3 regions of the Exiguobacterium sp. NPDC077395 genome follow, and region 3 is predicted to be linked to each of the others. Evidence: riboswitches for the same ligand, from Rfam matches in the RefSeq annotation. Region 3 holds a riboswitch; each other region holds the start of a gene.
The links. A riboswitch is a leader RNA that binds a small molecule or an ion and turns the genes downstream of it on or off. The one in region 3 is predicted to bind thiamine pyrophosphate.
Positions count from the first base shown of each region.

Region 1: linked by a shared signal. The riboswitch ahead of ACQKD4_RS06090 (YkoF family thiamine/hydroxymethylpyrimidine-binding protein) and the one ahead of thiW (energy coupling factor transporter S component ThiW) in region 3 are both predicted to bind thiamine pyrophosphate.
Region 2: linked by a shared signal. The riboswitch ahead of thiT (energy-coupled thiamine transporter ThiT) and the one ahead of thiW (energy coupling factor transporter S component ThiW) in region 3 are both predicted to bind thiamine pyrophosphate.

Region 1 covers NZ_JBNNHU010000001.1:1,180,128-1,187,343, forward strand. The annotation lists gene ACQKD4_RS06060 (amidase family protein) at 1-875, shown strand, start outside; gene rlmN (23S rRNA (adenine(2503)-C(2))-methyltransferase RlmN) at 941-2,002, shown strand; gene ACQKD4_RS06070 (methyltransferase domain-containing protein) at 2,042-2,641, opposite strand; gene ACQKD4_RS06075 (SMP-30/gluconolactonase/LRE family protein) at 2,790-3,671, shown strand; gene ACQKD4_RS06080 (hypothetical protein) at 3,684-3,950, shown strand; gene ACQKD4_RS06085 (GTP-binding protein) at 4,062-5,261, shown strand; TPP riboswitch at 5,321-5,421, shown strand; gene ACQKD4_RS06090 (YkoF family thiamine/hydroxymethylpyrimidine-binding protein) at 5,504-6,094, shown strand; gene ACQKD4_RS06095 (ECF transporter S component) at 6,087-6,662, shown strand; gene ACQKD4_RS06100 (ABC transporter ATP-binding protein) at 6,655-7,216, shown strand, end outside.
Region 2 covers NZ_JBNNHU010000001.1:1,583,226-1,590,441, reverse strand. The annotation lists gene pknB (Stk1 family PASTA domain-containing Ser/Thr kinase) at 1-1,220, shown strand, start outside; gene rsgA (ribosome small subunit-dependent GTPase A) at 1,263-2,150, shown strand; gene rpe (ribulose-phosphate 3-epimerase) at 2,154-2,810, shown strand; TPP riboswitch at 2,831-2,931, shown strand; gene thiT (energy-coupled thiamine transporter ThiT) at 3,005-3,580, shown strand; gene ACQKD4_RS08180 (thiamine diphosphokinase) at 3,577-4,164, shown strand; gene rpmB (50S ribosomal protein L28) at 4,223-4,411, opposite strand; gene ACQKD4_RS08170 (Asp23/Gls24 family envelope stress response protein) at 4,664-5,026, shown strand; gene ACQKD4_RS08165 (DAK2 domain-containing protein) at 5,049-6,728, shown strand; gene sdaAB (L-serine ammonia-lyase, iron-sulfur-dependent subunit beta) at 6,792-7,216, shown strand, end outside.
Region 3 covers NZ_JBNNHU010000001.1:16,712-23,927, forward strand. The annotation lists gene ACQKD4_RS00115 (VOC family protein) at 1-450, shown strand, start outside; gene ACQKD4_RS00120 (LTA synthase family protein) at 486-2,303, opposite strand; gene ACQKD4_RS00125 (VOC family protein) at 2,392-2,790, opposite strand; gene ACQKD4_RS00130 (VOC family protein) at 2,790-3,212, opposite strand; gene ACQKD4_RS00135 (GNAT family N-acetyltransferase) at 3,331-3,807, shown strand; gene thiW (energy coupling factor transporter S component ThiW) at 3,836-4,321, opposite strand; TPP riboswitch at 4,389-4,489, opposite strand; gene ACQKD4_RS00145 (hypothetical protein) at 4,537-5,277, opposite strand; gene ACQKD4_RS00150 (hypothetical protein) at 5,351-6,043, opposite strand; gene ACQKD4_RS00155 (AAA family ATPase) at 6,137-7,057, shown strand; gene ACQKD4_RS00160 (DUF58 domain-containing protein) at 7,060-7,216, shown strand, end outside.

The DNA.
Region 1 (7,216 bases), 1.2 Mb from region 3:
TTGGATCTGAGACGAGCGGCTCGATTGTACACCCGAGTGTGCATAATAGTATCGTCGGAATCAAGCCGACCGTCGGCTTGATCAGTCGTTCAGGCATCATTCCGATCTCACGTTCTCAGGATACGGCTGGACCGATGGCGCGTACCCTTCGTGATGCGGTCGTTGCCTTGCAGACAATGTGTGGTGAAGATTCGGCTGATCCTGCGACATGGGAAACTCCAGTCGGACCGCCTTATGTGACATGTCTCGATGTCCGTCAAGCGGTCGGGATGCGTGTCGGATTTATCAAGCCAACTATTTCAGACGAAGAAGTCGGGTTGTATGAACAGGCACTTCGATTGTTGCGTCAAGCCGAGGTTGAACTCGTCGAGATCTCGTTACCGAAACACGATGCATTAGAACAGGCAGATATTTTGTTTGATGAATTCAAGCTTGGGATTGAGGCGTATCTTGCGAACACAACTGTGTCATTTAAGACGCTTTCAGACTTGATTGAATGGAACGCGGACCACCCCGAATCGATTCCGCACGGGCAGACCATCTTTGAACAGTCAGATGCACGTTCAGGGCGTCTCGTCGAAGCTAGTTATCTCGACCGTCGGATTGATGATGTTCATTTCGCAAAAGTGGACGGAATGGATGAGCTATTAAAAGGGCAAAAACTGGACGCGATCGTCCTGCCACATGACATGAACTATGACATGGCTGCGAAAGCAGGACACCCGACAATCACGGTCCCTTATAAACGAAAAGAGAGTGGGGCCCCGTTCGGTCTATCGTTCACGGGAACGAGCTTTGCAGAACGAGATTTGATTCGTGTCGCTTATGCGTTCGAACAGTTCATCACACGACCGACGCCTCCAGATTATTCCTAAGTTGCACCCGTCTCTGACGTCCGCTACAATGGTACGTATGCGGATTAGAGAAAGGACAGGTTAGAATGAAATCATCTATATACGGGTTGACGTTCGATCAGCTCACAAACGAGTGCACGGAAGCAGGATATGGTGCCTTCCACGCACGTCAAGTCTGGGACTCGCTCTACATCGACCGGGTCAAATCGATGGACGCGTTGAACGTCCGTGACGAAGTACGCGATTACTTAACTGAGAAATACGTCATCTCGACACAAGAACTGTTCGTCAAACAAGAAGCGGGCGATGGAACGGTCAAATTCTTACTTAAATTGCATGATGGTCACTATATCGAGACGGTGCTCATGCGTCATAAATATGGTCGCTCGGTCTGTGTGACGACACAGGTCGGTTGTAACATCGGCTGCAGCTTCTGTGCGAGCGGCTTGTTGAAAAAGACACGTGATTTGACAGCTGGTGAGGTTGTCGAGCAGATCATGACTGTCCAACATTTCCTCGATGAAGAAGGAGAAGGGGACCGTGTCAGTCATATCGTCGTTATGGGAATCGGTGAACCGTTTGATAACTTCGATAACTTGGTCGACTTCTTGCGCGTCGTCAAAGATGAGCGTGGTCTTGCAATCGCCCCACGTAAAATCAACGTGTCGACGAGTGGTCTTGCGGACAAGATCTATAAGTTTGCGGACCTCGACTTACGCATCAATTTGGCGCTATCTCTTCACGCGCCGAACGATGAGCTTCGTACACGCATCATGAAAATCAACCGGGCGTTCCCGCTTGATAAACTCATGCCGTCGATTCGCTATTACGTCGAGAAGACGAATAAACGAATCACATTCGAGTATATCTTGCTCTCGAAAGTAAACGATTTACCAGAACACGCGGAAGAACTCGCGGACTTGATTGAAGACATTAAAGACAAGTCTTACATCAACTTGATTCCATACAATCCGGTCAATGAACATATCCAATATGAGCGAAGCACACCGGAAGATATCATGGCGTTTTATGATATCTTGAAAAAGCGTGGCGTCAATACGGGTGTCCGTCTCGAACACGGGACAGACATCGATGCAGCTTGCGGTCAGCTCCGCAGTAAGCATATGAACGTCGAAGGCGCGAAGTAATCAAATGGCCTCTCCGAATTTTTCGGGGAGGCCATTCGCTTATCGTTTTTGTCCGACATATTGAATCACAGCTGATTCACCGTGATGAAGTCTTCCTTCTTCTCGCCATACGACATTCTCATTTAAAACGAGAGGAATGAAATTGTCTTCGAGTTGGTGGAACATCTCTACAGTGTAAAGAAGTGGGGCGTCTTTTGGTCCACCTGTCCTGTAGGCGAGTTGATGTGTAGAGTACACCTCGGTCAGGAATACGCCACCAGGTCGCAGTGTTTTTTGAATACCGGCGAGCACCTTTTCTCTGACATGTGGAGGAAAGTGGCCGAAGATGCAGATAACTAGGTCATACGTTTCTTGCGACCAGACCGCTTCATTCAAGTCAATCTGCTTCGTCTGAAGGGAGACGTTTCGTGAAGTCGCCAAGCGCTTCGCTTTTTCGAGTCCCACTTTCGAAGCGTCCCACATCTCGACGTCGAAGCCGAGCGTGGCGAGCCAGACTGCGTTTCGACCTTCCCCCTCAGCGATGGCCAATACACGTTTTCCTTCGATTTGATGAGAGGTGATCCATTTTTGTAAAAACTCGTTCGGCTCTGTCCCATACACATAATCCTCCGAGCTAAATCGTTCATCCCATTTTGACAAGACATTCACTTCCTCTCTACTTTTCTTTCACTATAGCAAATCGAACAAGTGACGGTGAAAATCCATCACGATTTTCCGAATTCATGCATAGTCCAGATGGGAGAAGGGAATAGATTTCTGAACTAATGGATAGAGTGGAGGCTAAGTAATGGAGAGAGTAGATGCGTCGCTGTGGATTCGGGTACGAAATACGCTTGGTGAAGGTCCTTGTTGGGATGCTGAGTTAAAGCGTTTTTATTGGGTAGATATCGAAGGTCATACATTATGGTGGTATGACGAGCGAGAAGACGAGATTTCTTCATTCGAGGTCGGAAAACAGGTCGGTTTTGTCATACCAAAAGTGACGGACGGTGTCGTCCTTGGATTGAAGGATGGAATCTATGAATGGGATGAAATTAATCGAGATCTAAATAAGATTGTCGAGTTGGATGACCCTGATGGTCGATTACGTTTCAACGACGGGAAAGCCGATCCATATGGTCGCATTTTTGCAGGTACGCTCCATCTTGAGGATGAAGAAAACGAAGCGACATTGTATCGAGTCGATCGAGATGGAACGACGACAACACTCTTGGATGAATTGACACTTTCGAACGGGTTGACATGGTCGCCTGACCATTCCGTATTTTATCATATCGATACACCGACTGAAAAAATTCGGAAATATGATTTTGATTTGAAGTCAGGAACGCTCTCGAACGGAGAGGTCGTCGTTGATTTTTCCGAGGAAGAAGGTTTTCCTGACGGGATGACGTCCGATTCTGAAGGCTGTCTATGGATTGCACATTATGCTGGTGGAAGAGTGTCACGTTGGGACCCATCGACAGGTAAAAAATTATTGGAAGTGCATGTTCCTGCGCCGAATGTCACTTCATGTGCCTTTATCGGGGATGGGCTTAATCGATTAGCCATCACGACGGCTCGTGAAGGAATGGATGAAGAGGCACTTTCCGAATATCCGGATGCGGGATCGGTATTTATTATCGACACAGAAGTGAAAGGAATGCCATTGTATCGTTTCGGTCGCTGAGGAGGAAATACGATGGTGAAACGACTGTTGGTTCGAGCAGGTATTGGGTTGGCAGTTGCTGCAGCAGTTAAGATGGGGATTCAAAAGATTCAAGAAAATCGAGCACGTGAAGAAGATCATTCTTACCTCGACCCGAAGTGGGATGAGGTGCCGAGCGTCGATTCAGACAAAGATGAGGATGAAGTCGGATTGACTCAACTCGACTCGATTTATCGGGCTGAATGGCAGGCGAATACTTACCCGCGTTCAGAGGCAGAACGAAGAGCGTTGGAAGAATGATTATACTTTCTTCGAAAACACGTCCGTGTGGCGTGTTTTTTTGTTGACAAAAAGATGTTCCCATTCCATTATATAAAAAGTAATCATTACGATTTAAATGGAGGATATATCATGAAACGAATTCCAATTACGGTACTCTCGGGGTATCTTGGTAGCGGCAAGACGACACTGCTTAATCACATCTTACATAACCGAGATCACAAAAAATATGCGGTCATCGTGAACGATATGAGTGAACTGAATATCGATGAAAAGTTGATCGAGCAAGGAGGATTCTCCCGGACGGATGAAAAGCTAGTCGAGCTCTCGAACGGATGCATCTGTTGCACGCTTCGAGAAGATTTGTTGACAGCTGTCTATGAATTAACGAAAGATCGCGAGCTCGATGGCATCATTATCGAGTCTTCTGGGATTTCAGAGCCGATTCCCGTTGCGCAGACATTCACGTATGCCGACGATGCGCTCGGGATCGATTTGTCGAGTCATGTCTATATCGATGCGATGGTCACCGTAGTCGATGCGTACCGCTTCTTCAAAGATTTCAATTCCGGTGAATCGCTCATGGAACGTCAACAAGCCGTCGATACAGGTGACGTGCGTGAAGTCGTCGACCTACTCGTCGACCAAGTCGAGTTTGCGGACATCATCGTATTGAACAAGGCGGACCGGGTATCTGAAGAAGAACTGCAGGAGATGAAGGGCTTACTGGGAACGCTCAACCCGAGTGCTAGGTTGTTGACGTCGACTTACTCGAATGTGGCGTTAGACGACTTACTAGACGTCCAGTTGTTCGATTTTGACCAAGCGATGCGCGCTGCAGGTTGGATTCAAGAACTCGAGTCGGAAGAACATACGCCGGAAACAGAAGAGTATGGCATCAGTTCGTTCGTTTACCGTCGGCGCCGACCGTTCCATCCTGAGCGTTTGATGAATTGGATGGAACATTACCCTGAAGAAATCGTTCGTGCCAAAGGTTTCTTATGGATTGCGACACGAAACGACCTTGCTTGTCTGTTTTCACAAGCTGGGTATGCATCAACGCTCGAACATGCGGGGCGTTGGTTAGCGACACTTCCGGAGAGCGAACGAGAGGCTATGTTTGCAACCGAACCGGAACTGCGCGAAGACTACATCGAACCGTACGGAGACCGACAGAACGAATTGGTCCTCATCGGTCAACGAATGGACCGGGAGACTGTAGAGCGTTCACTTGACGCTTGCTTGTTGACGGATGAGGAGATGGAAACATCGTGGGACACGCTCCATGACCCGCTCCCTGGTACGGGTCAATACGTCACATATTCAGATTGACCGTTTACAAAAGATTAAAACATCGCTATACTGTGACTGCATAAGTAACCGCATATCTAAGACTGCACTAGGGGTGCTTCGGCTGAGATGAGAGCACGGCTCCGATCCCTTATAACTCGATCCAGATAATACTGGCGTGAGGAAGTGCGGCACTTTCTCTATGCAAGTTTGTATAGATTTTGTTGCTGCATTCTCATGAATGCGGCTTTTTTTATGCAAACACATTTAGAGGGGGAAATAGAATGAATGAATCATGTGGTACGAGTCCGATTGTCGGGTTTCGATTCACACTAAGCCCGATGACAGACGATTTTGTCGGGACAATCAAAGGTGCACTAAAACGAACGGATCTGTCAGGTGTGTGGAGACATACGGATGACGTGTCGACGGTCATCCGTGGACGAGTCGAGCATGTGTTTGACGTCGCTCGAACGGTCTTGAGTCTTGCTTCGGAAGAAGGGAAGCATGTCTCAATGAGCGGAACGTTCTCTGTCGGTTGTCCAGGGGATTCGGCGGGAGATGAGATGCTCAAGGCTCCGAGCGAACCATTAAACGGTGCATCAAGAGACCAGTATGTGTCATCGCAGTTCGCACTCTATCCGATGGGTGCTGACGATTACATGGAGCTTATCTATGAGGAAATCGAACAAGCAAAACAGGCTGGTGTCTATAACGAGTCGATGCATTATGCATCAGGCATCCATGGGAACTTAGATGACGTGTTCTCATACTACGAGGCGGCCTTTAAGCGGACGCGCGAAAAGAACCGACACGTTGTCATGACGGTGACGTTCAGCGTAAATAGTCCGTCACATGGAGGGCGACATGCTTAAATCGTGGAAATTGAAAGAAGTCGTCCTTGTCTCCGTACTATCTGTTGTCTTCGCGGTCGTCTATTTATTGTTCGTTCATATCGGTAACTTGTGGGCAGGGTTGATCGGTCCCATCGCCTACGAGTGGATCTTTGGCATCTGGTTTATCGTATCGATTATTTCCGCATACATCATTCGAAAACCGGGGGCGGCATTCATCTCAGAAGTGATGGCCGCAACGATTGAGATGTTGATTGGGAATGCCATTGGGCCACGCATCATCTTGGTCGGCATCGTTCAAGGTCTAGGGGCAGAAGCCGTCTTTGCGATGACGGGCTATAGACGTTATGAGCCATGGGTTCTTATGCTGGCCGGATTTGGGTCGGCTGTCACGAGTTTCGTCTATACATATTTCATGAGTGGGTTCGCGATGTTAGAGCCAGGCTATGTGGCGACGATGTTCGGGCTGAGAGCCGTCAGTGGGATGGTCATCGCTGGAATCGGTGGGAAGTTGCTCAGTGACCTATTGCTGAAGACAGGATCACTTCGCGGTTATGCGATTTCACGAAGTGGGAACGTCCATGGTTGAGACAGAGTCACTTCATTTTCGATTCCCAGAGAGTTCTGAGGCGATTCTTGAAGACGTGACCGTTTCAATCCGTCAAGGTCGTACGATTCTTAGTGGGGCGAGCGGAAGCGGGAAATCGACGCTTCTCGCGCTATTCAACCGTCTCTATCCGGAGAATTGTGACGGAATCCTTGATGGTAGACTCGAACTACTTGGACGATCATACGACGACTATGCACCTGGCGAGATCAATCAGCAGGTCGCAACGGTGTTTCAAGACCCGGATACGCAATTTGTCATGGAGCGGGTGGAAGAAGAACTGATTTTCACACTTGAGAACTTGTCGACACCTGTCTCAGACATCGAACAACGCGTGACGGAAATCCTCGAATCGTTACAGTTGAGTGATTATCGAAACCGCAAAATTGATTCGTTGTCAGGCGGACAGAAACAGCGGATCGCTGTCGCTTGCGCTTTAGTCGGAAGGCCTCAGTGGCTACTGCTCGATGAACCGTTGACGCATCTAGACCCAGTGACCGCGCAAGAATTTGTAAAATGGCTCGACAAAATGAAAG
Region 2 (7,216 bases), 1.6 Mb from region 3:
TCATGCAAGCCTTGTCAAAATCACCGGGTGCCCGACATGCATCGGTCGCAGCCTTTAAAAAAGATTGCATGACCGCATTGAGCCGTGAACGTGCCAATGAACCGAGACGACTCTCCGCAAATCAAGACGAGTTCGACCAGACGCTCGTCATGGCACCGGTCGTGTCGGAAGAAAAACAAGATGTGCCCGTGACACCAACATCGGTCACGCCACCAAAAGAACAGGAACCGGAAGAGGTACCTGTGAAAAAGAAGAAACGAAAATGGTGGATTTGGATTCTACTCATCGTTCTATTGATTGGTGGAAGCATTGCCGCTTACGTGGTCGCTGATGAGATGTCGCGTTCCGTCGTGCCGGATGTCGTCGGTATGAGTATCGGGGATGCGACGACAGAGCTTGAAGCTTCGGGGTTTGTCGTCGAAGTGACAGAACGGGCGAGCGATGATATTGCGGAGGGTGAGGTCATTTCGCAAAATCCGCAAGAAGGACGTAAGCCGAAACGCGGAACGACCGTGACGATTGTCGTATCGGCTGGAAAAGAAACAGTCGAAATGCCGAATGTAGAAGGTCTCTCGCAAACTGCTGCGGAACGTATGTTGAAAGACTTAGCATTCAGCGACCTTGAAATTAAAACAGAAGCTTCCGAAACGGTGAATAGCGGAGACGTGATTTCCCAATCGGTCGATCCAGGTGAAGAGGTCGTTCCTTCAGAGGTGACGGTCACACTCGTCGTGTCGACAGGGAGCAACAAAGTGGAACTATCGAACCTGGCAGGATATACGTTCGACGAAGCATCTATTTATGCTGAACAGAACAAACTGAAAATCGTGAAGCGGGATGAATTTTCGACAAGTGTTCCAAAAGGTCAAATCATCCGTCAACTTCCGACAGCCGGGACAGCAGTCGACCCGGGAACGGAGCTCACGGTCATCGTATCGGAAGGTGTTGAACCGACTGATATTTCGATTGAACGTGAAGTGACCGTAGAAGTCGAACAACCGGACAAAGACAAGAAGCCGAAGACGGTCGAAGTCGTGATTCGTACGGTTGACGCACGTGGTGAGATTGAGGTGCTTCGTGATCAAATCACAGAGACGACAACGTATTCGTATACGCTCGTCATTGCCCCTGACGAAGTCGGGACGGCGACGATTGAAGTCGATGGTGAGATTGTCCGAACAGATTCAGTCACATATGCACAAGCTGAAGAGGCACAATAAAGAGGTGACGGTGTCGTCACCTCTTTTTTAAAGGAGGTAGTCATAATGAAAGGAACAATCATTCGCCTTCAAGGCGGGTTTTACGATGTGATGACCGAGACGAATCAAGAGATTCGTTGTCGGGCCAGAGGAAACTTTCGAAAGCGCAACATCTCACCGGTCGTCGGCGATGATGTGGTGATTCAAGATCAAGAAGATGGGACCGGCTATATTTTAGAGGTGGAAGAGCGTCAAAACCACCTCGTTCGCCCGCCGATTGCCAATATCGATCAGGCGTTCCTCCTCTTTTCAGTAAAAGAACCGGCGTTTTCGTATCATTTGCTCGACCGTTTCCTCGTCCTCATCGAGTCAAAGCAAATTCATCCAATCATCGTCTTGACGAAGATGGACTTGCTCGATGAACATGAAGTCGAGCCGATACAAGAAGCGATTGCACGTTATCGCGCCATCGGGTATGACGTGATTGAGACATCGACGGAGCATGCTCACGGAGTCGATGAAGTGCGCGGTCTTTTCAAAGAGAAGACGAGTGTCTTCGCCGGCCAGACCGGTGTCGGAAAAAGTTCGTTACTTAACGCCGTCGCGCCAGAGCTCGAGTTGGCGACAGGGGAAATCTCTAAATCACTCGGTCGAGGAAAGCATACGACGCGTCACGTGACGTTAATTCAATTAGCGGACGGTCTTGTTGCCGACACACCTGGATTTTCAAGCTTGGAGTTTCCTCAAGAACTTGAGGCAGACGAACTCAGATGGTGCTTCCCTGATTTCGTGGAACGCCATGACGATTGTAAGTTCCGCGGATGTGCTCACCTGAATGAACCGGGATGTGCCATCAAACAAGCCGTTGAAAATGGTGAAATCGCTTCAACACGATACGAGAATTATGTTACCTTTATGGAGGAGTTAAACGATCGAAAACGGAGGTATTGACAGATGATTAAAATTGCACCATCTATTTTAGCGGCCGACTTTGCCAATTTGGAGGCGGAAGTGAAAGCTGTCCAAGAAGCGGGAGCGGACTATATCCATTTTGACGTCATGGACGGACAGTTCGTGCCGAACATCTCGATTGGTCTACCGGTCCTCGCAAGCTTGCGTAAAAAATCAGACATGGTCCTCGATGTGCATTTGATGATTGACCAACCGGAACGCTATGTCGAAGACTTCGTGAAAGCGGGAGCAGACATCGTGACCGTTCACGTGGAAGCGACGAACCATTTGCATCGCGTCTTGCAACAAATCAAAGCGGCTGGCGCAAAATGCGGAGTTGTCTTGAACCCGCATACACCGCTCTCGACGATTGAGCACGTGCTTGCGGACGTCGACATGGTATTGCTCATGACCGTCAACCCAGGGTTCGGGGGACAAGCCTTCATCGAATCGGTCGTACCGAAAATTTCAGCACTCAGCCAACTTCGCCAAGACCGTCAGCTTGATTTTGAGATTGAAATCGATGGTGGTGTCAACGCGGAAACGGCAAAACGTTGCATCGATGCAGGGGCTGATGTCCTTGTTGCGGGATCAGCCATCTACAATCAACCTGATTATAAAGCAGCCATCGATAGCATTCGTGGCGCATCTCGTGTATAATCAACGATAGAACAACAAGATAGAGTCGCAAGGGGTGTCACATCATGTGGCTGAGAGGCATACGCTAACCCTTTGAACCTGTTCCGTTCACACGGACGTAGGGATGTGGCGAAAATGCACGTTGCGAATCCAAGCAGCATGGCGTTTACGTCATGCTGCTTTTTGTCGTTCAACAAAATAAAGGAGGAAGAAAGATGAAATCACGTTTCAAATTACAAGCGCTCATTGAAATTTCATTGTTTGCGGCGCTAGGGCTCATTTTTGATTTGCTCATTCCATATCGCTTGCCACAAGGAGGGTCAATCAGTTTAGCGATGCTCCCAATCTTTGTGATGGCATTCCGTCACGGACTAAAAGGTGGTCTCGCGACAGGTGCCCTCGTTGGGACACTCCAACTCTTGTTCGGTGCCTATATTTTCACGCCCGTACAATTCTTGCTCGATTATACGGTCGCCTATGGCCTTGTCGGTATGGCCGGAGTGTTCGCGGGGCGTGTGAAACATGCTGCGAGTCAAGGCGCGACGAAGACGCTTGCCACTTATTTAGTACTCGGGGCGCTCCTTGGGTCGATGTTACGATACGCGGCACACGTCATCTCGGGAATTGTCTTTTTTGCTGAATATGCAGAAGGTCCGGTCGTCGCCTATTCACTCGGCTATAATGCTACGTACATGGCACCATCCTTCGTCATCTCAGCCATCGTGTTAGTGCTCCTCTTCACGACAGCACCACGTTTCACACGTGTGGCGACACGGGATCTCCGTCAATGAATATATTGATCGTCGCGGCGAGTCCGGAACCCATTCCAGACTTACCGCGTGATGCCGATTTTGTCATCGGAGTTGATGGCGGATATCAAAGGTTATTAGATGAAGGGATCATGCCAGACGTCGTGGTCGGTGACTTTGATTCGTTCAAAGGATTGCCGCCTGATGAGGCGCTACGCTATCCTTCGGAGAAAGACGTGACGGACTTAGAGATTGCACTAGCGTTCGCGAGAGAACGCGGGGCGACACGGATGGATGTATATGGTGGCTTAGGCGGACGCATCGATATGACGTTTGCGAACGTCGGCTTACTTGAAGCGTATCCGGAGATGGTTCTTCACGGAGAAGGTCAAACGGTTTATCTCGTGAGAACAGGTAACGAGGTGATCATGAAACGAGACGGGTACTATCTTTCCTTCATGCCTTGGAAGACGGCCACGATCTCGATTGAAGGTGTCAAATATCCACTCGACCATCATGAGGTCAAGAGTGGGGAGGCATTGACGATTTCGAATGAATGGACCGAAGCGTCTGCCCGATTGACGGTCCATCAAGGAATGGTTCTTGTCATGATCATCAAAAAATAAGCAAAAAAAAAATCCCATCGGCGAATGCCGCTGGGATTTATTCGTTCGTGTATAAGTATTATACGCGTTCAACGAGACCTGATTTAAGTGCGCGAGCTGAAACCCAAACGCGTTTCGGTTTACCGTCAACGAGAATACGAACTTTTTGTACGTTTACACCCCAAGTACGTTTTGTCTTGTTGAGTGCGTGCGAACGGTTGTTACCTGATTTAGGTGATTTACCTGTTACGTAGCATTTACGTGCCATGCGTTTCCCCTCCTTTTTTATGTGGGTTCGTCCTAATAGACACTCGTTTATATTAGCACGGCTTTTTTCCCGATGCAACTAGAAAATCGTACCATGACAAGAAAAAAACTTGACATTACTCTCAAGGATTTGAATAATGAATGAGGTTATCGCGTTAATTGACCGAGTTTCTGGAGCAGGTTCTTTTAATAACTAGGTACTTATTGTAGAATGTACATTAGGAATCATTCCGAATAAAGGAGGCTACTCCATATGGCAATTGAAATGAAGACAACATATGGCAATATTGACATCACAAGTGACGTCATCGCGACACTCGCAGGTGGTGCGGCGATGGAATGCTTCGGTGTGGTCGGCATGGCTTCACAAGCACAATTAAAAGACGGCATTGCTGAATTGTTAAAACGTGAAAATTACGCGCGTGGTGTCGTCGTACGTCAAGAAGACGAAGACGTACATATCGACATGCACATCATTGTAAGCTACGGAACGAAAGTATCTGAAGTTGCATACAACGTGCAGAGCCGAGTGAAGTATACGCTCGGAGAAACTTTAGGATTAAACGTTTCGTCGGTAAATATATTCGTTCAAGGCGTTCGTCTGACGAATGACTGACGAAAACGGAGGAGGATTTGGTGTGGGTTTAAAACGTTTAGATGGATTGGCGCTCTCAAACATGATCGCGAACGGAGCGGCCAACTTGAGCCAAAACGCGGATTATGTAGATTCGCTTAACGTCTTCCCGGTTCCAGACGGAGATACGGGAACGAACATGAACTTGACGATGACATCGGGTGCGAAAGAAGTAGCAGCGATGAACTCATCAGATATCGCAGAGGTGTCATCAAAGTTTGCTCGTGGACTACTGATGGGAGCACGTGGAAACTCAGGCGTTATTTTAAGTCAGTTGTTCCGTGGATTCGGTAAAGCAGTTGAAGGCAAAGCGGAATTGACAACGGTTGATTTTGCAGAGGCGCTCAAGCGCGGTGTCGACACGGCATACAAGGCGGTTATGAAACCGGTTGAAGGAACGATTTTGACGGTTGCTCGTGAAGCGGCCGACGAAGCGCTCCTTGCGTCAGAGTCGACAAGTGATTTCACTGAATTTATGAAACGTGTCATCGTAGAAGCGAAAGCATCGTTAGACCGTACACCGGACTTGTTGCCGGTATTAAAAGAAGTCGGCGTCGTCGACTCAGGCGGTCAAGGTCTTCTCGTCATCTACGAAGGATTCCTTGCAAGCCTTGAAGGGAAAGAACTCGAGAAACCACATGCGCCTGTCATGGATGCGTTGATCGAGGCAGAGCATCATGCTCATGCGGCACAAGGATTCATGTCAACAGAAGACATCGAATTCGGCTACTGTACGGAGATCATGGTTCGTTTCCAAGACGATAAGTTAAAGGATACGCCGTTCAATGAAGACGCATTCCGTAACGAATTGTCAGAACTAGGAGATTCTCTCCTTGTCGTCGCGGACGAAGAACTCTTAAAAGTTCACGTTCACGTCGAGACTCCAGGTGAGGTCATCACGAAAGGTCAGCGTTTCGGTGAACTCGTTGCAGTCAAAATCGAGAACATGCGTCAACAGCACTCGACAATTCTCGAAGAAGAACACGGCGCAAATCAGCACGGTGTTCAACAAGCCGAGAAGCCAAAAGCACCATTTGCAATCGTAACGGTGGCAATGGGTGAAGGCGTCAGTGAATTGTTCCGTTCGCTTGGAGCGGCACATGTCATCGAAGGTGGTCAGACGATGAACCCATCGACAGAAGATATCGTTAAGGCGATTGAATCTGCACATGCGGAACATGTCTTTATCTTCCCGAACAACTCGAACATCATCATGGCTGCTGAGCAAGCGGCATCTGTCGCACCATGCGGCGTCTCTGTCATCCCGACGAAGACGGTCCCACAAGGTCTTGCGGCGGCAATCGCCTTCAACCCAGAGGCGGATGTCGAGATGAACGAGCAAGCGATGAAAGCGGCTGCCGCGACTGTGAAGTCTGGTCAGGTCACTTACGCTGTTCGTGATACGAGCATCGATGGTGTGGAAATCAAGAAAGACGAGCATATGGCGATTGCGGAGAAGAAAATTGTTTCTTCATCGACGTCAAGCCTCGAAGCGGCTAAGAAGTTGGTCGATGCACTCGTCGAAGCAGACGATGAAATCATCACGATCTTAACAGGTGAAGGTTCATCTGAATCAGACGTGGAAGCGTTGACGTCATATATCGAATCTGTAAATGATGAGATTGAGATTGAAGTTCACGACGGCAAACAACCGCTTTACTCTTATATTTTTAGTGTAGAATAAGCTGTTTCAAATCCCTACCTTCTGTATAATGAAGGTAGGGATTTTTGAAAGGGGGAAAATGAAGTGAAATATCGTAGTGTGTTTGACATTATTGGTCCTGTCATGGTCGGGCCGTCGAGTTCGCATACGGCCGGTGCCGCACGCATCGGGCTGATGGCAGGGAAGTTATTCGGGAGAACACCACGCACCGCACGCATCACGTTTTACGGATCGTTTGCGGACACGTATCGGGGTCACGGTACGGATGTCGCGATTGTCGGTGGAATCATGGGATTTGATACGTTTGACTTGCGGATTCCACAGGCTTTAGACATCGCCCGCGAAAAAGGAATCGAGGTCATCTTTGAGACGAGTGACTTGTTGACGGATCATCCGAATACAGCGCGTGTCTTGCTCGAAGATGAGTTCGGGACATTTGAAATCGTCGGGATTTCAATCGGTGGGGGAACGATTGAGATTACGGAACTGAATGGGTTCCCGTTGAAATT
Region 3 (7,216 bases):
TTTGGTCGCGCCGAGGCGGCGATGAACGATTGGATTTCCATTTTCAAAGATTCGTATGTATTGGACGGACATACGGTACGGTACACGGAAGAAGACGGGGAGGAACTCGACGGTAAAATCAATTATGCCCGTTTCGTCTTATCCGGCCGAGAATTTGTCGTGATGGACAGTAATGAGAATCATATGTTTTCATTTAACGAAACACAGTCGCTCATCGCTTTTTGTGAGACACAAGACGAAGTCGATACGTACTGGCAACGGTTATCGGCTGTACCGGAAGCAGAGGAATGCGGTTGGCTGAAAGATCGATACGGCGTCTCGTGGCAAATCATTCCGTGGGAAATGGAAGAGATGATGACGGTCGGTTCGCAAGAGCAGATTGAACAAGTCGTACAGGCGTGTCTGCCCATGAAAAAACTCGATATCGCGACGTTGCGTAAAGCCTATTAAACAAACCTCCCGAGACAAATAGCTCGGGAGGTTTTTCATGGACTCATTTGTGAGAGGGCATCCTTCTCGATGATGGTATCCGAGAGACGGAGCTGACTGGCCGCACGGTCGATATATGGAGCGCATCGATCGAATGCGACCGGTTCTTCCGTCTCGACGGAATAGCACGTGCCGTTACCAGCACGTTCGGTCAAGTCTGGTTCATAGTAATGGTCTTCATATCGGAAAGCGCCCGTCCGAAAGACGGTCAAATTCGGCGTATCATTCAAGAGAGAGTCGCCAAGCATATATGCCGGAGAGATCCCAAGTACATCAAGAATCGTCGGTGCGATATCGATTTGACCGCCACTCGCCTCCATGACTTCTCCTGTCGTCAATCCAGGCGGTTTGATGAAGAGGGGGACAGCACGGTCGAGTTGAAACGCGTCAACCGTTGAGTCCACTTCTTCAAGGGTAGCCATCTCTTCTCCAGGTGCCGTCAGACCGCTATCGTGGTCACCATACATGACGAGTAGCGTCTCATCCCAGAGCCCATCTTGCTTCAATCGTTCGATGAACTGACCGACTGCTGCATCGACGAAATGAACGGTATGGTAATAGTTTTCGAGAAGCGGGTCCTCAATTTCCGTCAGGTCCAATCGCTTCTCTTCCTCCGGAATGTCGTACGGTGTATGGCTCGTCAATGCGACTAAAAACGCATAAAACGGTTCATCCAACTCTTCCATGAATCCGACGGACGTATTCAAGAATTCCTGGTCGTTGAGTGCCATCCCGATGATGCCTTGGTCGGGGTAGTCTTTGTCGCTAAAGAAATGATTGAACCCGATGTTCTCATAAAAATCATCCCGATTCCAAAAGTCTTTACGGAAGGAGTGCATGGCTGCCGTATCATAGCCGGCCTCGTTTAAGGACTGAGAGAGCGCGCTAAATTGATTTCCCGGGAAACGTGTGTACACCGAACCGGATTTGACAGGGTAGAGTGACGTGTTGACGATGAACTCCGCATCGGATGTCCGCCCCTCATGCGTCTGATGATACACGTTCGGGAAATAGAGCATGTCACGTCGCAATCGATTTAAGTTCGGTGTCAATTCCTGTCCATTGATGCGTTGATCGATGACGGAAGTTTGAAACGATTCGAGTTGTAGGACGATGACGTTCGTATCCGGACTCGGGGCACTTAATTCCTGATAAGAGAGTGCTTGGATTTGAGAACGCTCCTCGTCTGTCAGGGCTTCGTTCCATCCCATGGCACGTTCGACGCCTCGGGCGACATCCATCGCGTGATAGCCCCAAAATCCAAGATGATAGTATTCGCGCATATTCGAGATCGGGTCGTCTGCGATCCATTTTTCCCCGCGCTGATAACTGAGGGTGAGCGGAATCGTGAAGAGAAGAAATCCGAGAGTGAAGCCGGCGAGCGCCAATCGTCTTCCGTTCCGCTTCGCTTCACGGACAGGATGACGTTTCATATAACGCAAAATCAAACCGTAGATGATGAGGTCGATGAAGAAGAATGCATCGATTGGGCGGATGAGCGTCAAGAAGCCACCCCCGACATCTCCCATCTGTCCAATATCGGACAGTAAGGCGACGGATAATAAGTCTTCAAAATAGCGATAGTACCAGACGTCCGAGACGAGTAGGGTACTATGCAGGAACAGAGAAACGTATAAAATCCATCGGCGAATCGGGTAAGACACGGCGAGTGCCCAGCTCGTCAGGAGCAGAATCGTCGCCAAATTGATGAGGAAAAACGAGAAGTCGAACGCCGTCGCGGTCAACCAGCTAAAAAAGAAGAGCTTTGCCAGGGAGAGTGACAAGTAGCTCCAATAATCGAGATATTTGATCATGAACAACACATCCTTTTCATACCCATTCCCGATGAGGTGAGTGAGGGAAACGTGAAGATGTGTCCAACCAAAAAAGAGGCACGGGGCCTCAGTTAATCAGAAACGTATCGCGCAATTCGATGATGGTTCCTTCCGGTGCTTTTAGTTTACTTAAATGACCGTCGACGACGAAGTAGATGTTGCCGCCGTGCTTCGGCAAGAACGTGACGCCGAGCTGTTCGAGTCGAGCGACTTCCACTTCGAGATTATCCACATAGAGGGCGAAATGGACGGGACCGGCCGCATGTTTCGAATAGTCTTGTAACGTTTCATCCGTTTTAGCAGTCTGGAGCTCGATATAAAAATCTCCGAGTTTGAGCCAACTATTGAAGTCACGTGTGTGGAAGTTTGGCGACTCTTGGACGAGTTCAAAACCGAGCGCTTCGTAAAATGACTTCGATGCGGCATAATCTGGTGTTTGGATACAGATATGGTGAATTTGTTTCATTAAGACTTTCCTTTCGTTTGTAGGTCGTTCACGCGATTGCGGTGGAACGGGGAAGTCACATCTTCCGAGATGAGACTGATTGTATGTCCATCCGGGTCTCGTACGTCAAAACAGGACATGCCTCCGAAATCGTGAAGCGGTGTCGCAATCAACCCTGCTTGTTCGAACGATTGATACGCGAACTGGATGTCTTCACAAATGACGTTGAAATAGACATGGGCTTGTCCTGACGCATCTTTGAACGTTGCGGGTTGCGGTGACGAGGTCTGGATCAATCCGAGCTGAGTCGAACCGTCTGGTAGACACAAACCGATGCCCCCTTCCCAGCGACCAATTTCTTGAGCATCAAAATAAGTGGTATACCAGTGCAGAGACTGTTCTACATCTGATACGGGAATGAAGATACTTCCGATTCGGAACATATGATAACCTCCCTTTCTATTTCTAGTGTAGCGAATACATGCTTTCAAAGATACGGGGGAAGAAACTTTTTACGGGAGAAAGCGTATGAAAGAGAGAGAAAATCAATGAGGTGAATGTATGAAAGTAAACGAAATCACGATTCAACCGGTTGATGCAGTCAATCGAGAGGCGGTCATCGCCCTGACAGTGGACGAGAAACAATCTCGATTCATCGAGACGAATGCCGAGTCTCTTCAAGAGATGGAGAAGGATATAAAATTCAATTGGAAAAGCTATGCATTCTATGAAGGCGTGCGACCGGTTGGCTTCATGATGGTCGGAGCAGAAAACCAGACAGAACGTTATGTATGGCTCGATCGTTTCATGATTGATCACAATGAGCAGGGGAAAGGTGTTGGGACGAAGTGTCTACGCATGGCAGTGGAATTTATCCAGACACAATACGATGTGAATGATATCATCCTGAGCCTCCATCAAGAGAATGAAGCTGCGAAACAATTTTATGCGAAGAACGAGTTTGTCGACAGCGGTTTGATTGATGAATGGAACGGCGAAGCAATCTGGGTCTATCACACAAAAACCCGACCGTCATAAGTCGGTCGGATTCCTAAATCAAAATACGTTATTTGAGTGTGCTCGGTCGCAACTGTTTGACACGCGACAAGACGAGCCAACCGAGAAGCGCACCCGTCAAACTAGAGGCAAGGAACGCTGGGACGAAGAAGAAGGCACCGAACGTCGAACCCATCAACAGTTTCGCATACGGGACGGCAATCAACGAGGCGATGACACCGGTTCCAATGATTTCTCCGAGTGCGGCAGCATAGACGCGATTCGTACGAACGAAGAACATACCAGCAAGAAATGCACCAATCATGCCACCGGGGAACGCGAGAAGTGACCCTGTGCCGGTCATGACGCGAATGAGTCCGGTCACGAATGCGACGAGGACGGCTCCGATTGGGCCGACGGTGACTGCGGCAATCACGTTCACCATATGCTGAATCGGATAAGCGCGGGCGACACCTGTGGGAATCGAGATGAACATTGAGCCAACGACGGCGATGGCAACGAGCATCGCCATCCAAGTGAGTTGTTGAATACGCATGAATAGTCTCCTTTCAAAAATAAAAACGCCACGTTTCCAGACGGAAAAATGGCGTGGACATACAGAGACGTATCCCAAGCCACTTCCCTACGCTGGTATGAGCCAGATCAGGTTCGAAGGGTCCGGCACAAATGCCGTCTCAGCCCGAAGGCTCCCCTAGTGGTCGTTTATTGATTTGAGTATAGCATAACTAAAATCGGAAAGAAGGGACGGAATTACCCCTCATTCTTGGCTAACAGGTCCTCATAGTCCTTCTCGTTCCAAAAGAGCGGTGAGATGGACTCGGGACCTTTTAAAATTTCTCCATCTTGATCATATACGATGGCATACCCGCTCTCGACATCGAACACGAACAAGTCGGCAGTGACTTCGGTCACGCCATTCCCGGCGATAATCACATCGTCGATTGGTTCCCGTGCCAGTTCGACACCCGCTTCATCGAGTTCGACGAGAAGGGCTGACGTGTACGCATGGCGGTCATAGACGGATTGAAATTCATCCTGCGTAAGGATGACGTCGGTAGGCGGGGCACTCGTTCCGAATTTTCGATTCTCTATCTCTTCGACATACTGAAGAAAAGACTCCTCTTGCCAAAACAGCGGAGCGACCGATTCGGAACCGTTAATCAACGTCCCGTTCTGACTGTCGAATACCGTGGCATACGTCCCGTCATCGAGTTTGAACGGATAAATATCTGCATATGTGTGCTCAAGCCCGTTTCCGGCAATGATGACGCGTTCAAACGTCTCGCGGAACGGTTTGATGCCTTGTTGTTCGAGCGCAGCGAGGAGCGGTTGTGTTTGTTCATATTGGTCATAGACGTCTTTAAAGTCTTCGCGCGTCCATTCAGTGATGGGTTCATCGGGTGATTCGATCGGGATCGGATTGTCTGCCACCGTATCCGTACAACCTGTGAGTAAAAGTGCACCTAATCCGAATATCGCCCATCGTCTCATGATTTCATCCCCTTAACTGACATTTTCCACCATTTTATCATTCATGAATGAAAAGTAGAACCTGTGCACATTCTCACTCGGGGTGAGGACGTGTCGCGTAGTGATCGAGTGTGCTCTTAAAGTGGAGTGTGTCTTCTTCAGAAATCGTCACGCCTGAGGATGTGCCGTAGCGGACCGCATGATAAACGGACGGGTTCATCGGTAAATCGATGCGTCGGAACCACTCTTGCAGTGTTTCATGAGCACGCAATCGCTTGACTGGTACGAGAGATTGGTTGAATGCGATCAGTGCATCGCGAATCGGGACGTTCGTGAACGCTGTGAGCGTCGAAACGGACGAAGCGTTTTCGTGTTGTAGCGATTCGACAAGCGGGTCTGCGTTTGAATCAACATGATCTCGTGCGCGAACCACACGTCGTTTCCGTTTTAGATAGATATAAAAGGACAGGCAACCGAGCGCAAGCAAAGCGACGAATAACCCGAGATTTCGTCGTGTGGACTCTCCAGAGCCCGTAAATCTCTCAAGAGGTTTTATTTTTCCTTTTCGAGGATCCAATTCAAACGGGTATTCTGCTTTGGATTCACCAATTAAAATTCCATCATCGTCATCTGATAGGAGATCAGTCGGAGGACTGTTATTTTCCTCGACCGGTATGGTTTCCGGATTATAGAGCCATTCGAATACACTCGTCATAACCACCATCATTGTAAAGGTGACGAGAAGTATGGTGGCAATCATGAGAAGAAATTTGTTCGTCCAGCGCAAGAGGATACCTCCTTTTGAATTTTCAGACTATTTGTTGTTTATCTTACCATAAAAAGGTAAAGTTTGATTAAGACAAAAAATGGAGGTCATCATATGGGCATGGAGCAGGTCATCAAACAGTTGAACGAGGTGTATTTAGGCAAAGAGGATGTCGTACGCCTCTGTTGTACCGCGTTACTCGCGGAAGGGCATATTCTCTTAGAAGATGTTCCAGGTACGGGGAAAACATTACTTGCCAAGACGATTGCAGCTAGCTTTGACGGCGCGTTTTCACGGATTCAGTTTACGGCCGACTTATTACCGTCTGACGTGATTGGCGCAGATTATTTCAACATGCAGACACAGACGTTCGACCATCGACAAGGACCGATTTTTGCGAACATCGTCTTGATTGATGAAATCAACCGAGCGGTTCCACGGACGCAGTCCGCCTTGCTCGAGGCGATGGAAGAACGGCAAGTCTCCATCGGGGGAGAGACGTATCCGATGCCGAAACCATTCTTCGTCATCGCAACGCAAAACCCGATTGAATCGGCCGGGACGTTCCCGTTACCGGATGCCCAGCTCGACCGCTTCCTCATTTCGATTCCGGTCGGTTACCCTGATGTCGCGGAAGAGCGGGAGCTCCTCTTACAAGTCATGCGCCAAACACGGAAAACCGTGGAGGCGGTCGCGACGTTAGACAAGTTACGCCGCGCCCAAGATGAAGTGAAGCAAGTATCGATTCAAGATGACGTCCTCGATTATTTACTCGGGCTCGTCCATGCGACACGAGAACACCAATCCGTCGAGGTCGGTGTCAGTCCACGCGGAGCCATCGCGCTCATGCGGGCTTCTCAAAGTTACGCCTATCTCCACAATCGATTGTATGTCATTCCAGAAGATGTGAAAGCCGTGGCACCTTATGTATTGGCCCATCGCCTGACGTTGACGCTTGAAGGAGGTATCAAATCGACGAAACAGGACATCATCCGTTACATCTTAGACACCGTTTCTGTGCCGGTCGAGGGTTGACGATGACGTTCTCGACACATAACGCCCTACAGAAACAATGGATTCCGGTCTACGGATTCGCCGGAGTGATTCTCGTATTTGTCCCGTACATGGAGATTGTCGGGTATGCTCTCTGTTTACTTGCGGGCATCGTCTGGTTCTTTGAACGGACACGGAAAC